Regions from separate parts of the Flexivirga sp. YIM B11880 genome, predicted to be linked through region 1. Evidence: predicted binding sites of a transcription regulator. Region 1 holds the regulator's gene; the other holds the start of a gene.
What was found. Region 1 encodes LexA, which represses DNA repair genes until DNA is damaged. Its sites were predicted from a motif close to TCGAACANNTGTTCGA; they were not measured.
Positions count from the first base shown of each region.

Region 1 (9,037 bases):
AGGCCGAGCTTCCAGCCCTCCAGGTGCACCTCGGCGATGTCCTCGACCGTCGCGCTCTCGGGCAGGTTGACCGTCTTGGAGATCGCGCCGGAGAGGAACGGCTGAGTCGCCGCCATCATCCGCACGTGACCCATCGGAGCGATGGCCCGCTCCCCCATCGCGCAGTCGAACACCTCGTAGTGCTCGGGCTTCAGACCGGGAGCGTCGATGACGTGCCCGTGCTCGGCGATGTGCTCGACGATCGCCTCGATCTGCTCGGTCTGGTAGCCGAGCTTCTTCAGCGCGCGCGGGATCGTCTGGTTGACGATCTGCATCGAACCGCCGCCGACGAGCTTCTTGAACTTCACCAGTGAGAAGTCCGGCTCGATGCCGGTGGTGTCGCAGTCCATCATGAAGCCGATGGTGCCGGTCGGTGCGAGCACCGACGCCTGCGCGTTGCGGAAGCCGTTCTTGGCGCCGTTCTCCACGACCGCGGCCCACGCCTTGGTGGCGTAGCGGTGGATCTCGGAGTCCATCGCGTCCAGGGTGCGGACCGCGTCATTGGCCGCCTGGTGCTTGCGCATCACCCGCTGGTGCGCCTCGGCGTTGCGGGCGTAGCCGTTGTAGGGGCCCACGATGCCGGCCAGCTCCGTCGACCGCTTGTAAGCGGCACCGGTGAGCAGGGAGGTGATCGCCGCGGCCAGCGACCGACCACCCTCGGAGTCGTAGCCGTGCCCGGTCGCCATCAGCAGGGCGCCCAGGTTGGCGTAGCCGATGCCCAGCTGGCGGTAGTCCCGGGTGGTCTGACCGATCGACTCGGTCGGGAAGTCGGCGAAGCAGATGGAGATGTCCATCGCGGTGATGACCAGCTCGGTCACCTTCTGGAAGGTCGCGGCGTCGAACGTGTCGTCCTCGCGCAGGAACTTCAGCAGGTTGAGGCTGGCCAGGTTGCAGGAGCTGTTGTCCAGCGACATGTACTCCGAGCACGGGTTGGACGCGGTGATCCGGCCCGTCTCGGGGTTGGTGTGCCACGCGTTGATCGTGTCGTCGTACTGCAGACCCGGGTCGGCGCACTCCCACGCCGCCTTGTTGATCTTGTCGAAGAGCGTGCGGGCGTCGATCTCCTCGATGACCTCGCCGGTATGACGGGCGCGCAGACCGAACGACGCGCCCTCCTCCACCGCACGCATGAACTCGTCGGTGACCCGGACCGAGTTGTTGGCGTTCTGGTACTGGACGGAGGTGATGTCCTTCCCGCCGAGGTCCATGTCGAAGCCGGCGTCGCGCAGCGCGCGGATCTTGTCCTCCTCGCGCGCCTTGGTCTCCACGAACTCCTCGATGTCCGGGTGATCGACGTCGAGGACGACCATCTTCGCGGCCCGCCGGGTCGCCCCACCGGACTTGATGGTGCCGGCGGACGCGTCGGCGCCGCGCATGAAGGACACAGGGCCGGACGCGGTGCCTCCGGAGGACAGCAGCTCCTTGGAGGACCGGATCCGGGAAAGGTTCAGGCCGGCGCCGGAGCCGCCCTTGAAGATGAAGCCCTCTTCCTTGTACCAGTTGAGGATCGAGTCCATCGAGTCGTCGACCGACAGGATGAAGCAGGCCGAAACCTGCTGGGGCGACTTGGTGCCGACGTTGAACCACACCGGTGAGTTGAAGCTGAACACCTGGTGCAGCAGGGACCAGGTCAGCTCGTGCTCGAAGATCTCCGCGTCCTCGTCGGTGGCGAAGTAGCCGTGCTCCTTGCCGGCGCGCACGTAGGTGAGGACCACCCGGTCGATGAGCTGCTTCAGGCTGCTCTCCCGCTCCGGCGTGCCGACCGCGCCCCGGAAGTACTTGGTGGTGACGATGGTCGAGGCGTTGAGCGACCAGCTGTCGGGAAACTCGACACCGCGCTGCTCGAAGATCGTCTCGCCGGTCTTCCAGTTCTGTTGGACGACGTCGCGTCGTTCCCAGGTGACCTCGTCGTAGGGGTGCACACCCGGTGTGGTGAAGATGCGCTCGACGGTCAGCCCCTTGCGAGCGGAGTTGCTGCGCTGTGCCTGGGGGCCGGCGTCTGCCGTGTCGGTCATGTCCAACTTCCTTTCCACCTCACGGTGGTCGACTGTCGCTGCTGTCTGGTCTGTCGATCTGGTGCTGCTGATGCCCGGGACGATCCGGAGCCGATCTCAGTCGCCCGTGCGCTGCCGCTCCGGCTCGATGCCGGTCGGTGGTCGCTCGGCACGGAGCAGGGCGATCGCCGACTCGAAGTCTTCGAGACCCTCGAACGCCTGATAGACGCTCGCGAACCGCAAATAGGCCACTTCATCGAGGCTGCGCAACGGGCCGAGGATGGCCAGGCCGACGTCGTGGGCGTCGATCTCCGCAGCGCCCTGCGCCCGGATCGACTCCTCGACCTCTTGGGCCAACAGCGCCAACTGGTCCTCGGTGACCGGCCGGCCCTGACAGGCCTTCCGGACGCCGATCAGCACCTTCTGGCGGCTGAACGGCTCGCTCGCACCGGACCGCTTCACGACGGTCAGGCTGGCCGTCTCCACGGTCGAGAAGCGCTTGCCGCAGGTGGGACATTGACGTCGCCGCTTGATGCAGGTGCCGTCCTCGCTCGTGCGGCTGTCGACGACACGACTGTCGTCGTGCCGGCAGAACGGACAGTGCATGTGCGACCCCTCTCATGCGTCTGCCGAGCAAGGCCATCCGGCCGCCCGAATCGCCGCAACCTGTGGACGAGGTTGTGGGAAAACGGTGGACGAACTGGGGATGACCGGACTCTGCGTGTGGACTAGATGTGGATAAATTGCATCCGTGTAACTACTAGATATAGGGATGTTAAGCCGATCTCACCACAAGCGCAAGAGCCCGCGTGTCGCACCCGAAAAGCGCTGGTCAGCCGCTCGGAACGGCGCGCCGGAAACCCTCAGCGCGGCAGTTGTAACCGCTCACCGGCGACCACCTGCAGACCGTTCAGACCATTGGCCAGCGCCACCTTGGTGACCGCGTCGGACACGGCGAGCGACGGATAGGCGCCGTGTGCGACCTCGGACAGCGTCTGCCCGGACTGCACGGTGACGGTCCGTGGGGAAGGAGCCGGCGTCGCGGCCCACGCCCGGGCAGCGGCGCCGCCACCGGCGAGCAGCGCAAGAGCGACCAGCACACCGACGAGGCGGCGGCCTCGACCGGTCAGCCGAAGTCCGGCCGGCTGGACCCGCACGCCGACCGAACGCCCGCCCCCGCGTGCCGCCGGGCCGGTCGGCACGGTCCGCAGGTGCCGGCGGGCTCTCCGCGCCGCGCCCGGCTGGACCGGCGCATCCCATTGGATCAGTGCACTCATCTCTTCCTCCTGAAACTCCGGTGCGGTCACGGTCGCACCACTCGGTCGGCAGACCTGCTCCGAACATTCGTGCGATCGGACGCCTGTCCGATGTATAGCACGAACGTTCGATGTGGTCGAGACACGCGTCGTACAGATGTTTGGAACTTGTGTCCGAAACCCATACGCTGTTTTCACAAAGCCAAGGCAAGCACCGACCACCGACAACCCGTTCGGACAGCCGTCCGCACACACCGCTCGCCGGACGCTTTCGAGCAACTTCGCCGAGGAGGAATGACAGCGATGGCACAGGTGCACGAACTCCCTGACCGCAGGGGCGAGGGCCTCACGACCCGGCAGCGGAAGGTGCTGCAGGTGATCCGCAACTCGGTCGACAGGCGGGGCTATCCGCCGAGCCTGCGCGAGATCGGCGATGCGGTCGGCCTCACCAGCCCCAGTTCGGTCGCGCACCAGCTGACGATGCTCGAGCGCAAGGGCTACCTGCGCCGCGACCCCAACCGCCCCCGTGCCATGGAGGTGATCGATCCGGACGCGACCGACATGCGCGGCTATCGCGGAGGGTCGAGCGTGCGCGGAGCCGACGACTCCGGCATCGACGAGACGGGGCTCGGCGACCAGCGCCCCGCGGCGTCATACATCCCGGTGGTCGGCCGGATCGCCGCCGGCGGCCCGATCCTCGCCGAGGAGGTGGTCGAAGACGTCTTTCCGCTGCCCAAGCAGATCGTCGGCGAGGGGGACCTCTTCCTGCTGAAGGTGGTCGGTGACTCCATGGTCGACGCGGCGATCTGCGACGGCGACTGGGTGGTCGTGCGCCAGCAGCCGACCGCCACCAATGGCGACATCGTGGCCGCCATGCTCGACAACGAGGCCACCGTCAAGACCTTCAAGCGGGCCCGCGGGAAGGTCTGGCTGCTGCCGCACAACGACGCCTATGACCCGATCGACGGCGACGACGCGACGATCCTCGGCAAGGTCACCGCGGTCCTGCGCCGGGTCTAGGTCAGCTCAGCCCGTCAGAGCATCGGCGAGTGCCGTCAACGTCTCACCGAGCGGCGCGTCGACGCGCACCGACACCTCCTCGTCGGTGGCGCGCGTCCAGCCATGGGTGATCACCGCGACCGGAATCCCCGCGCGGGCCGCTCGCCGCACGAAGCGGTAGCCGGACATCACCGCGAGCGACGAACCGAGCACCAGCACCGACCGCGCCGCGGCGACATACGAAAAGCATTGCTCGACCAGCGGTTTGGGCACCGACTCCCCGAACATCACGACGTCCGGCTTGAGCAGGTCCGACCCACAGACGACGCAGTGCACCAGCCGGAAACCGGCGATCAGCGACTCGGCGATCGCGACGTCGCCGTCGGGCCGCAGTGGCCCGTCCGCCGAGCGGTCGAAGTCCGGATTCGCCAGTTGGAGCCATTCGTCGACCGTGGTGCGCGCATAGCGTTCGCCGCACCGCATGCACACGACCTGCTCGAGGCTGCCGTGCAACTCCGCGACGTCGGCCGCACCTGCGGCCTGGTGCAACCGGTCGACGTTCTGGGTGATGATCGGCCCGACATACCTCGCCGACTGCAGTGCGGCCACCGCGTAGTGACCCTGGTTCGGGCGAGCAGCGGCGAAGCGCGGCCAGCCGACGTACGACCGCGCCCAATAACGCCGGCGCGCTTCCCGATCCGCGAGCAACTCCTGCGCCGTCATCGGCTGGAAGCGGCGCGTGCCGTCGGCTCCGCGATAGTCGGGTATGCCGGACTCGGTCGACAGCCCCGCCCCGGTGAGCGCGAGCACTCCCCCGCCTGCGACCAACTCGGTCAGCGCTCTCAGATCAGCTGCCACCAAGCCAAGCTCTCACACACCCGCCGAGCTGCCGATGATGGCCGCTCAAACCCGTCCCGACATACCGACCGTCGGTCCTTCGGAAAACCCGCCGAAACCTCGGAAGAATGACGTCACAAGCGTAACGATCAGCGATTCGTACGTTGGATCTCCGGTCAATAACCAAATGTTATTCTGGACGCATGATCGACGCCGCCGGCCTGCGAGTCATCAAGGCCATCAGCGACCACGGCAGCTTCACCGCCGCGGCTGCCTCCCTCGGCTACTCGCAGCCGGCCATCTCCCAGATGGTCCGGCGCCTCGAGGACCGCACGGGCACGGTGCTGGTGGAGCGTCTCGGGCGCAGCGTACGGCTCACCGAGGCCGGCCAGGTGCTGGCTCGGCACGCCAACCCGGTGCTCGCCGCGCTGGACGCGGCGGAGTCCGAGGTGGCCGCGATCGCCGGCCTGCGCGCCGGCCGCGTCCGGCTGATGGCGTTCCCGTCGTCCTCCTCCACGCTGGTGCCGCGTGCCCTCGCCCTGGTCAAGCAGCGCTTCCCGGACGTGCATGTGACCTTCACCGAAGCCGAGCCGCCCGAGTCGCTCGCGGCGCTGCGGTCCGGTGAGTGCGATGTCGCCGTCGCCTTCGCCTACGAGGGCACCGACCTGGCGCGCGGCGAGGAGGACATCGACTCGTTCGTGACCCGCAAGTTGCTGGACGACGAAGTGCGTCTCGCGCTGCCGCTGGATCACCCACGCGCCGCCTCCAAGAAGGTCAAGCTCGCCGACATGGCCGATGAGCCCTGGATCGCCGGCTGCCCTCGATGTCGCGGTCACCTGCTCGCGCTGGCCGAGCGCGCCGGCTTCAACCCGGATGTCGCCTTCGAGACCGAGGACTACGTCGCGGTGCTGGGCCTCGTCTCCGAGGGACTGGGCGTCTCCCTCGTCCCCGACCTGATCCGCCGCTCCGCCGGCAACCCCGGCGTCGTGTGCCTGCCGATGGATCCCGCCTCGCGGCGGACGGTGTATGCCGTCACTACTCCCGACCTGCAGCGCGTGCCGGCAGTGGCCGCCACGCTCGACGCGCTGTGCGAGGCGGCGCACGCCAAGGGCGTCTGCGGCGACTGACCGCCTCCGCCTCGCCGGTCACGGCCTAGCCACCAGCGGCTCCCCGTCGCGCGCGACGATCACGATGTCGCCACCCCGGTCGGTGCGCTCGACCGTCGAGTTGCTCTCGCGCAGCAGGTCGAGCGTGCGCGGCGCCGGATGCCCGTAGTCGTTGTCCGCACCGACGCTGATGACAGCGATCGGCGCGTGCAGGAAGCGCTCCAACTCCGGGGCCTGGTTGGCCGAACCGTGGTGCGGCACCTTGAGCACGTCGACCGGCGGCGCGTTCGGCAGCGCCCGCAGTTGGCTCAACAGCGTTGTGCCGCCTTCGCGTTCGATGTCGCCGGTGAGCACCAGCCGCAGTCCTTGGCTGCGCACGTCGAGCACGACGCTGTTGTTGTTCTGGATCGAGCCGGCGCGGATCAATCGGGTGGGGCCGACCACGAGCGCGTGCACCGCACCGATGTCGAGCACGTCACCGGTCATCAAGGGCCGGACCGGCAGGTGATGCTCGGCCGCCAGCTTGCGAACGAGTGGCTCCTCGCTGGCCTCGGCGTCGGTGTCCGTGGTCGTCGACGACGACACCGGCGTGACGTAGATCGGTCCCACCGCGCGGCCCTCGAACACACCGGCGAGACCGCCCACGTGGTCGGCGTGGAAGTGGGTCAGGACGACGGCGTCGATGACGCCGACCTGTAACCGGTCGAGGCACGCGTCCATCAGGTCCGGCTCCGGACCGGTGTCGACCACCACGACGTGGCCGGGAGAGGTCGCGAGCACGCCGCCGTCACCCTGTCCGACGTCGCAGGCGACAAAGACCCATCCGGTGGGCGGCCAGCCGCTGATCGGTGTCGGCGCCCAGGCGGCAGCCGCGAGCACCGCGCCGGCGCCGGCCAGGTAAGGCCGCACCCACAGGTGACGCAGCAACCAGACACCGGTGAACAGGGCGACGAGCGTGAGCCCGGCGAGCAGCAGGGCACCGGCGGCGCCGTCGGGCCAGGGCAGCGTGCCGAGCGGCACGCGGGCGCAACTGTGCGCGATCCACGCGATGCCCTCGGTCGGGAGCGCGGCCAGCCAGGCCGGTCCGCGCGCGAGGGACGTGCTCAGCGGCGCGACCAGCACCGTCGCCACACCGCACATCGTGGCCGGGGCAACCAGCGGGGCCGCCAGCACGTTGGCCGGTATGCCGATGAGGCTCACCGAACCCTGCAGCAGCACGATCACCGGTGCACACATCGCCTGCGCGGCCATCGGAATGGCAACCGCCTCCGCCAGCGGTGCGAGCCGCCGGGGTAACCACCGGGCGATCCGGTCGGCCCAGGGCCGGGCGAAGAAGAGCAACCCCGCCGTGGCGAGCGTCGACAGTGCGAAGCCGTATGACGCGGCGAGCCATGGGTCCACCACGAGCAGGACTAGCACCGCCGCCGCGAGCACCGGCGGCCCGGCCGCCCGCCGGGACACCGACATACCGACCAGGCCGATGAGGCCCATGACGGCGGCCCGGATCACCGATGGTTCCGGCCGGCACAACAGCACGAACAAACCCAGCACGACCGCCGCGGCGAGAAACCGCCAGCGGCCCCGAATGCGAAGCCAGCCGGCGAGCCACATCGCGGACAACAAGACGAGAGTCACGTTGGAACCCGACACGGCGTTGAGGTGGGTCATGCCGGTGGCGCGCATGTCGTCGTTCAGGTCCGGCGGCAGGCGTGCGGTGTCGCCCATGACCAGCGCAGGGACCAGGCCGCGGGCATCGGCCGGCAATCCATCGGTCGCAACCCGGGTGTCGCGCCGGAAGACCTCGACCGCGTCGAAGAGCGGCCCGGCGCCACCGACCACCTGCGGCGGCCCGCGCACGGTCAGCACCGCTTCGACGTCGTCACCGGGCTCGGCCGGCTGTAACCGGCCGGTGAACACGACGCGTTGGTGCCACCGCAGCGCGAGCCAGCGCTCGTCGCCGAGCACCAGCACCGGTGTCCGAGGAGTGCTGCGCACACCCCGGCCGACGATCTGCCGCACCGAGATCTTGGTGACGACCAGACTGTCGCGGCCGGCGAGGCCCGCACCGGCGACCCGGGGATCGGACGAGAGCACCGCTTCGACGCGCACGATCGCGCGCTCGGCGGCGAGCCGGTCGACGGTGCCGGCCCGACGGACCATGAGGTGACCGGCTGTCGCGGCGCCGACGAGCGCGATCGCCGCCGCCGCGAGCGCACAGGTCCCGAGCACCCGGTCGCGGCGCTCGCTCGACACCGCGTCCTGCCGGGCCGTCCACGACCGGTCGAGCACCAACAGCACCGCCAGCAGCAGCGCGGCACCGGCGAGCGACCAGCACCAGACCGGCCGGAGCCGCAGGGCGACCAGGGTGACCGGCCACGCCACCGCCGCCGCGGTCAGCAGCCGCAGGTCCACGGCGGTTCAGCCCACGCGAACCAACGGGCGTAACTGGGCGAGCATCTTGTCGCCGATGCCGCTCACCTCACCCAGCTCGTCGATGCTGCTGAACCGGCCGTTGTCGGCGCGCCACTGCAGAATGCGCTGCGCGAGGACCGGACCGACACCGGGCAGCGTGTCGAGTGCCTGGGCGTCGGCGGTGTTGAGGTCGACGATCGCCGCGGCGGTCGAGCCTGCGCCGGCGGCTCCCGGCTCAGCCTCGGGCCCGGGCGCAGCGCCAGCCGCGGTGCTCGGGTGTTCGCCCGGCTTGGGTACGACGATCTGCTCCCCGTCGGCCACCATGCGGGCCAGGTTGATCGCGGCGAGGTCGGCTCCCGGCAGCGCACCACCGGCAGCCGACACCACGTCCTGC
Region 1 is NZ_JBMAMH010000002.1:161,031-170,067, reverse strand. It holds gene ACN8HC_RS05305 (vitamin B12-dependent ribonucleotide reductase) at 1-2,054, opposite strand, end outside; gene nrdR (transcriptional regulator NrdR) at 2,151-2,639, opposite strand; gene ACN8HC_RS05295 (LysM peptidoglycan-binding domain-containing protein) at 2,897-3,310, opposite strand; gene lexA (transcriptional repressor LexA) at 3,593-4,309, shown strand; gene ACN8HC_RS05285 (Sir2 family NAD-dependent protein deacetylase) at 4,316-5,146, opposite strand; gene ACN8HC_RS05280 (LysR family transcriptional regulator) at 5,329-6,252, shown strand; gene ACN8HC_RS05275 (ComEC/Rec2 family competence protein) at 6,271-8,643, opposite strand; gene ACN8HC_RS05270 (ComEA family DNA-binding protein) at 8,650-9,037, opposite strand, start outside.

Region 2 (9,037 bases), on a different contig from region 1:
ATCTCCCGGACCACGCTGGCACCGATGGTCTGCAGGGCTGCGGTCTCGGAGGCCACGACCCAGCCTCGCTCGAGACGCCCCAGGGCGAGCGGCCGCACGCCATACGGATCGCGCGCGGCATACAAGGTGTGCTCGTCCATGAAGACGAAGCAGAAGGCACCGCGCAGCTTGGGCAGCACCTCGAGGGCGGTCTCCTCGAGCGGTTTGTCGGGGTTCTCGGACAGCAGCGCCGTGACGACGGCGGTGTCGGAGGTGTTGCCGCGGGCGAGTTCGCCGCGGGCGGCGCGGCCGTCGAGCTTCTCGTCGACCAGGTCGCGCAGCTCGGCGGTGTTGATCAGGTTGCCGTTGTGGGCCAGCGCCACGGTGCCGCGATCGCTGCCGCCCAGAGTGGGCTGCGCGTTCTCCCAGGTGCTGCCGCCGGTGGTGGAGTAGCGGGTGTGGCCGATGGCCAGGTGTCCCCGCAGGGAGGTCAGGCTCGACTCGTCGAAGACCTGGGAGACGAGCCCCATGTCCTTGTAGACCAGGATGCTGTGGCCGTCGCTGGTCGCGATGCCGGCCGACTCCTGCCCGCGGTGTTGCAGGGCGTAGAGCCCGAAATAGGTGAGTTTCGCAACTTCCTCACCGGGAGCCCAGACACCGAAGACACCACATGCGTCCTGGGGTGCCTTCTCACCGGGAATGAGTTCGTGCGTCAGCCGTCCGTCACCGCGCGCCACGCCACCAGTGTGTCATGTCCGGCGGGGTGCTCGGTCATCGGCGGTTGAGCAGGCGCTCCAGCAGCAGCGCGACCACGGTGGCGAGGAGTGCACCGACGGCCGCGAGAATTGCGCCGATCAGCGCGACACCGGTGCGCTGCGAGTAGCCGTCGGCGCTCGGACCGGTCGTCGCGATGACTGCGCCGACGATGAAGCCGATCACCGCACCGGTGATGATGAACCGGAGGAAGTTGGGCGTGCGGCGCACCCGGCGCCGGACGACGCGTTGCCGTTGCGGCCCGCCGGTGTTGTCCTGCTCTGTCACGCCCAGCACGGTAGCCCGCGCTCCTTCCTCAAGTCGTCGCCGTTCGAGTGTATGGCGTGCCGCCCCGTCTCCGGGCGGCGGCGTGTGCGGGTGCGCGGACTCGTTAATGTAATGCGCTAGTTCCGGTCCCATCCGCTGTCGTTCGAAGGTGTTGGACATGGTTTGGCTGATCCTGGTGTTGATCGCCGTCGTGCTCACAGTCGCGTTGTGGCTCTTCCTGCGCGACCCCCAACGAGGCCGCTCCGTCGGCATCCACGGCGTCACCGGTGATCACAAGATCAGCGTCGCGGACGAGGAAGTGCTCGAGGAGGGACGCAGCGCGACGGCGACCGGACCCGCGACCGCGGCGGCGGCCGCTGGAGCCGGCGCAGGCGCCGCGGGCATGGCTGTCGCGACGGCGGAGAAGTCGGAGCCGGAGGTCACCGAGCCAGCTGTCGGTGGCCGAGCAGCCGAGGAGCAGCGCGAGTCCGCCACTCCCGCCGCCGACGACTGGGATGCCCCGCCACCGGCGCTGGTCGACCAGCCCGCCACTCCCGCCGCCGACTGGGATGCCCCGCCTCCTGCGCTGGACGAGACGGCGTGCACGCCAGCCGTCGACGACTGGGATGCCCCGCCACCGGCGCTGGTCGACCAGCCCGCCACTCCCGCCGCCGACTGGGATGCCCCGCCTCCTGCGCTGGACGAGACGGCGCGCACGCCAGCCGTCGACGACTGGGACGCCCCGCCACCTGCACTGCATGAGACGGCGCCCACACCGGCCGCCTCGGCTGATTCCGGGGACGACTGGGACGCCCCGCCACCTGCACTGGAGGACCAGCAGGCCACCCCGGCGGCCGATGACTGGGATGCCGCGCCACCACCGCTGGACGACGCTCCCACTGCCACCAGCGAGAGCACCGCACCTGCCGCCGACGACTGGGACACGCCACCCCCAGCCCTGGACGCAACGCCGTCCACCGAGCCGGCCGCCCCTGCGACGACCAACGCCACCCCCTCCGGCGACGACTGGGACACGGCTCCCCCAGCGCTGGACGCAACGCCGTCCACCGAGCCGGCCGCCCGTGCGACGACCAACGCCACCCCCTCCGGCGACGACTGGGACACGGCTCCCCCAGCGCTGGACGCAACGCCGTCCACCGAGCCAGCCGCCCCTGCGACGACCAACGCCACCCCCTCCGGCGACGACTGGGACACCCCACCTCCGCCGCTGGAAGCGGCTGCGCCTTCTGAACCTCCTGCCGAGCAAGCCGCACCCGCCGCAAAATCCGCGGGTCCGTCCGGCGACGACTGGGACACGCCACCATTGCCGCTTGCCGAGTTCGGTGGTGAACCGGAAGCACCGGCGTCGGCCGACGACGACGGTCCCCTCGGACCCGGCTCGGCAGCACCGAATGCCGACGGCACCGGACCCGCCGGCTGGCTCAAGGGCAACGCCGACACGATGACGTTCCACGGCCCTGACTCCCCTGACTTCGACTCCACGGAGGCGGAGGTCTACTTCCGGGACGAGACCGCTGCGGCCGCTGCCGGCTTCCGGCACTGGAACTCCAACCGGCGCTGATTGCCGGCTCGGGTCAAGGAAGTCGAGTGCATGGCCGGCTCGAATCCTGCTCCAAGAGTTGCGACTGTTGTTGGCCTTGGCGACCTAGCTTGCGAGGAGAAGAGGGGCTTTGTATCCGGCGTGGGTCCAGCCGGGCATGGCGCCTTTGGTGAGGTTCCAGACCACCCCGTCTGCGGTGACGGTGGCGTAGTAGCCGTTGCGGTGCACGATCTGGTGGTGTCGGCAACAGAGCAGGGCGGAATTGGCCAGGGACGTGTCGCCGCCGGCCCACCAGGGCCGCAGGTGGTGTACTTCGCAGAATCCGGGTGGCCGGTCGCAGCCGGGGAACGAACATCCTCTGTCGCGGTGCACGACCGCGGCCCGCATTCCCTTGGTGACCAAGCGTTCTCGTCGTCCGACGTCCAGAGGTTGACTGGGTCCGCCCAGCACGATGGGGACCAGGTCCGCGTCACAGGCCAGTTTGCGGGCCGCCGCGGCGTCCAAGACGTCGCCGGTGATGGTGGTGGCGCCACCGATCCCGGTGAGCAGGGCGTCCAGATCCATCGTGAGCAGCACGGTCGCGGCCGCACCCACTCCGGTGCCGTCACCGCACGCGACCTTCGCACCCGCGGACATCAGATCCAGTAGCGCGTCCAGTCGACGCTTGCTCGGAAGGCGATCATCCCGCACTTTTCCGCCCATGGCCGGAGCGGGAGCCGCGCCACCGCGGTCGCGCCCGTCCGAGCGGTCCTGGTGGTTCCTCTCGCGGGCACCATCGTGCCCACCGCCGGAGGCAGCGTCGCTGTGTGCGGCGGCGTCCCGGCCAGTGTTGTGTGTGGCGGGGTTGGGTGCGGACATCGCAGTGATTGCCTGCTTCACGATCGCGGCGTGTGCCGGGGACAGGTCGGCGATCAACCGCCACATTCCAGTCGCCAGTTTGTGCCAGCTCAACGATTCGACGTCCTCCAGGTGGGCGTCCTCAGCCGCGAGGGTGTCCGGTGCATAGATGGCCTGCAACTTGCGGGTCAGTTCGTCCACGCCACGGGAACCGTAGGACGGGTCCAACTGCAGGAACCAGCCATGGATCTCCTGCCGGGACGCGGCCGGGATGATCTTGGCCACCGGCTGCGTGTGCTCCAGCACCCGGCGCGCCGTGGTCAAGGTGCAGGACCCGTCGGGAACCGCGACGGTGATCACCTGGTTACGCCGATCTCGACACGCCTCGGCAACCACAGCCACCGTCTTGGCATCCCGCGGCTCTACCGAGACCCCGGACCTCGTGGCGCACCAGGCCACCCACTGCTGCGTGTTCGCCGCGTCCGACCGATCGACCGTGCCACGCTCGGCCGCATCCCCCACGGCCAAGGTCGCCACCTGCCCGGCCCGGGCCTGCAACCGCAGCAGCACACCCGCCAGATCGGTCAACTCGTCCTCACCCAACTGGGTCAACACCTCAGGTGCTTCGTCCACCAGTTGCGCTGCCTCCGTCAACCGGGCGAGCACCTCCCGACCCCGGCCAGGCGCTGGTCGACCTTTCGCAGCGAGCACTTCATAAAAGCCGTCCGTATCAGATTCTACGGACCGCGGGGAGTCAGGTATCCGCATGGTTCCATCGATCGCCATGGCCCGAACACCCCTCCTACTGCCGGTTTTTCACTATCATTAAACTACCATCGAATGCACACCTTGTACATACTTCTCATAGAACACATTTTTCAATCCAGCCGCACGACTTGCGGAACGCGCCGCTGCCGAAAGCCCCCTGCTGATGTCTTCCGTGCCGCGGCACCGGTCGGGCGAAGAAGGGCCTCACCGGGGACCAGCAGGAGGCCGAGTTGATCGGCCGTGAACCGGTCCGGTTCATGGAGGACGCCATCATGGATGTGGTGGAACGCTACGATATCGACGCGGTTCACCCGACCGGCAACGAAAGCGCCGGAATTGCTGTCAGCTGACCCGCGGGAGCACTTCTGCGGCAACGGTTTCCAGCACCTCGACCGTTGCGGCATAAGGTGCTTCCGGGCGTGGCCAGTGTGTGATGACGTCAGTGAAGCCGAGCTCGCGGGCACGGCCGAGCGTGTCCTCGAACCGGTCGACACTCTCGTAGACCGAACCGCGCAGGCCGTCGCCATTCAGATGCCGCTCAAAAGACGCGTCCGCGCGTCCGGTGGCGTCGAGCACCTCGGTCATCCGCTCGCTCGACTCACGCAGCCCAGCCCACCAGTCGGCTTCGCTACCAGTCGGTTTGCCATAGGTGACCCAGCCGTCGCCGATCTCGGCCGCGAGCCGCATCCCCTTGGGCGCGTTCGCCGCGACGATGAACGGGACGCGTGGCTGTTGTACGCACCCGGGCAGGTTTCGGGAGTCGTGTGCGCTGAAGAACCTGCCGTCATACGTGACGTGATCCTCGGTCAGCGCTTTGTCGAGCAGCCGGACGAACTCGGAGAAGCGCTCGGTGCGTTCGCCGACGCTCGGCAGCTCACCGAGCAGTTCGGAGTCGAGGTCCCCGCCTCGCCCGATCCCGCAGATGAAACGCCCTCCGGAGATGTCGTCGAGCGCGAGGACGTCCCGGGCGAACGCCACCGGGTGGCGGAAGTTCGGCGACGTCACGAAGGTGCCCAACCGAATGGTCGAGGTCACCATCGCGGCAGCAGTCAACGTCGGCGTGGTGCCGAACCACGGCGCGTCGGGCAGGCCCGCCCACACGAGGTGGTCGTAGGTCCAGGCGTGGTCGAAGCCGAGTTGCTCGGCCGCGCGCCACTTGGGCGCCGCCTGCGGCCAACGTTCTTCCGGGAGGATCGTGATGCCGACGCGCATGGGTCAACTCTACGGTCGCCGTAGCAACGGCAGGTATGGCGACAGGTCGGCACGCGAGCCGGATGCCGAAACCTGGCCGGTAGCCTCGGCGTCCGCCCAGCTGAGGTCACCGACGACGAGCTTCAGCCATGAATCCGAAGAGAGCTCAACGACGTTCGGCGGAGTACCGCGGCGGTGTCGCGGCCCTTCGATCACCTGCACCGCACCGAACGGCGGGACCCGGACCTCGACACTGCGCCCGGGTGCCTGCAGTTCGAGCTCTTGGAGACTGAACCGCACGGCCAGGGCGCGGACCGGCCTCGTGACCTCTGGGTCCGCGCACCAGGACAGCACCGCTGCGCGTCCTTGCTCCGGATCGATCTTCCGTGCCGCCATCGACCAACTCCTTTCGGGGCTGTCATCCTCCCGCACGTAGTCCCCGGCGATCACCCGCGGCATACCCTGACATCGTGACGGACGCGCCGCACTTCGACTTTGAGCCCGACGATCGCGGCGGCGTCACGGTCCTGCGTGACGGCCACCCGCAGTCACACGTGGACCTCGGTGATCCCGAGCTGCTCGTCTTCGAATACGTCGCACAACTCGCGATCGGCTTCGACCTGTTGCCGCCCGGACCGCTCGCCGTCACGCACCTCGGCGGTGCCGGGCTGACTCTTCCGCGCTACGTACAGCACACCCGCCCGGGCTCGCCACAGATCGTCTTCGAGCCCGACACGGCCATCACCGAAGCCGTCCGGCGGGAGCTGCCGCTCCCGCGGAACCACCGCATCCGAGTGCGGCCGCAGGACGGCGCCACTGGCGTCCGCGCGCTGCGCGACGACTCCGCCGACGTCATCGTCGTCGATGCGTATGACGAGGGGCGCGTCCCCGCCGACCTGATGTCGCCAGGCGTCATCGCTCACTACCGCCGGGTGCTCAAGCCCGGCGGCCTTCTCCTGATCAACCTCGCCGACGAGCCCACCAAACGACATCTCGTCCGAGCATTGGCAACGATCACAAGGACTTTCACCGATGCGGCCGTTCTTGCGCTGACCGACGTCATGAAGGGCCGTCGCTTCGGCAACTACGTGGTCCTGGCGTCCGACGGACCACTCGACCTCGATGAACTACGCCGTCGCGCAACGCGATTGGCCGCGACGACCGCCGTCCGGCCGGCGCGCACGCTGCAAGGCACCGCCAAGCCGTTCACCGACGAGGACGTCCTCCCGTCCCCGACCCCGCCTGATCTCGGGGCGTGGCGCGTGCGGTGACGTGGTCTCGATACGGCTCCGCTAGCGCTCCGCCTACTCGACCGACGTCAGCGGCGCCACTCGTATTCGTGCTCGGGACGACCCGTCCCGCCATACCGCAGCCTCATCACGGCAACCCCCTCGTCCACCAGGCCCGCGAGATAGCGCTGCGCGGTGGCCCGGGCGATGCCGAGCGTGGTGCCGAGGTCGGCTGCAGACACCGGCTCACGGGAGGCCTCCAGCGCTTCACGCACCAGCGAAGCCGTCACCGGCGACTGGCCTTTCGGCATTTGCGGCCGGTCACCCTCGTGCAACACCCGCAGCGCCGTATCGATCTGGTCCTGGTCGAGCAGCCCGTGCCCGACTCGGCTCCGATACCGCTGCCATGCCTTCAGGCGGCGGGTGAGTTGCTCCGCGGCGAAAGGTTTCACGACGTAGTTGACCGCCCCCGCGGACAGCGCGGCGTGCACGGACTCGGCGGCGCCATCGGCCGTGATCATCATGACGTCACATCGCGTACCCGCGAGATGCGCGCACACCTGGAGACCGGGCTGGTCGGGTAGGTAGTTGTCGAGCAGCACGAGGTCGGGATGCAGCTCGTGCACCGCCTGTAGGGCGTCACTCGCGGTGTGCGCGACCGCCACGACCTCGAAGCCGTCCACTGCCGAGACGTATGACGCGTGCACCGACGCCACCCTGAAGTCGTCGTCGACGACCAAGACCTTCCTCATAGCTGATCCTGAACCTCCCGTGCTTCCAGCACTTTCGGCAGATTCGCGACGAAGACCGTCTCCGCCGCCTCACCACCGAGTGCCGCCAGCCGCAACTCGCCGCCGAGGCCTTCCGCAGTGGCCCGGGCGATCGCGAGCCCCATGCCACGACCGGCTCCCCGCGAGCTCACCCCGCCGACGAAGATGGATTCCGCGCGGTGGGCGGGGATCCCGTCCCCCGTGTTCGCCACGGAGATGACGAGGTCCTGCCCGTCGGCGAGCAGGTCCACCTCGACCCGCGCCGGCCGGGCAGCGGAGCCCCGCGCCGCCTCGATCGCGTTGTCGACGAGGTTGCCCAGCACGGTGATCACCTCGACGGGCGCGACCAGCTTCTGCGGCACCCAGCTCTGCTCGGAAAGCGTCAGGCTGACCCCGGCCTCCGCGGCCGCGGACTGCTTCCCGGCGAAGAACGCGCGGATGGTGTTGGACTCCACGGCCGGGTTCTCGCTGATCTCTTCGTTGGTCGCGAATTTGACGCTGTCGGAAAGGTACTCGATCGCGTCATCGGTGCTCGCCGTGTGCAACAGGCCCATGACGGTGTGCATCCGGTTGGCGAATTCGTGGCGTTGCGCGCGCAAGGCGCTCGTCATACTCCGCACCGCCGCCAGCTCGCTGGTCAGCTGCTCCAACTCGGTGCGATCCCGCACGGTGAGCACACCGCCGAGGTCGGTGCCGTCCGCCAGGGCGACCGGTCGGTGCGTGGCGACGAGCACCCGGTTGCCGGAGACCGCAGTGACCGCCCGGCGGTCCTCCTGGGGATGGCTCATCAGCCGCAGCAGGTCCGGGGCAAGCGCCAGTTCGTCCAGGTCCTTGCCGATCGCAATCTCCTTGCCGAGCAGGCGAACTGCCTCTGCGTTGCACATCGTGACCCTGCGATCGCGGTCGACCGCGAGCACGCCCTCGCTGATGCCGTGCAGGACCGCCTCACGCTCCCGCACCAGGTCCGCGACATCGGACGGCTCCAGGCCCAGCGTCAGCCGCTTCAACCTCCGGCCGAGCAGCGCGGTCAGCAGCACCGCGGCGAGCACCGCCGCGAGCGCCCACGGCAGCACGATGAAAAGCACCCGCCACAGCGCGTCGCTGATGTCGGTGGCCGCGAAGCCGACGCTCACCTCCCCCACGACCCGACCGGTCGAATCGCGCAGCGGCACCTTGCCGCGCGCCGAAAGACCCAGCGTGCCGCGCTCGATCGCGACGGTCTCGTTGCCGGACAGCGCTTCGTGCGGATCGGTGCTCACCAACTTCCCGATGGCGTCGGGATTCGGGTGGGCAAGACGAACTCCCTTGTCGTTGGTGACCACGACGAACAACGCATGTGTCGAGCGCTGCTGGGCGGCCGCGATCGCTGCGACCTGTCGTTGGTCATCGGCGGCAACGAGGTCGCCCAGCCCCTGGTCGGCCGAGATGCCGCGCGCCACCGCGAGCGCCCGCTGCTCGTACTGGCGCTGCAACGTCGCGCGCAGGAAGAAGCCCGCGACCAGCAGGGTCGCCACACCGAGAGCGGCGACCACAGCGACCTGCAACAGCATCATCTGGCGGGTGAACGGCAGCCGCCGCGAGCCGCGGCCCGTGCGCCGCTGAGCAGGGGTCATGGCGGACAACGATAGGGCGTCGACCGGCCTCGGCCCCACGGATGCAAAACGTGCGAAACGCGCTCAGCG
Region 2 is NZ_JBMAMH010000001.1:186,174-195,210, forward strand. It holds gene purF (amidophosphoribosyltransferase) at 1-716, opposite strand, end outside; gene ACN8HC_RS00885 (hypothetical protein) at 751-1,020, opposite strand; gene ACN8HC_RS00890 (sunset domain-containing protein) at 1,178-2,581, shown strand; gene ACN8HC_RS00895 (HNH endonuclease signature motif containing protein) at 2,666-4,051, opposite strand; gene ACN8HC_RS00900 (LLM class flavin-dependent oxidoreductase) at 4,508-5,377, opposite strand; gene ACN8HC_RS00905 (sterol carrier family protein) at 5,387-5,752, opposite strand; gene ACN8HC_RS00910 (spermidine synthase) at 5,827-6,627, shown strand; gene ACN8HC_RS00915 (response regulator) at 6,675-7,337, opposite strand; gene ACN8HC_RS00920 (ATP-binding protein) at 7,334-8,968, opposite strand.
Region 2: ACN8HC_RS00895 (HNH endonuclease signature motif containing protein) is a predicted target of LexA. The motif match lies at 4,263-4,278, and genes of this name have one in related genera.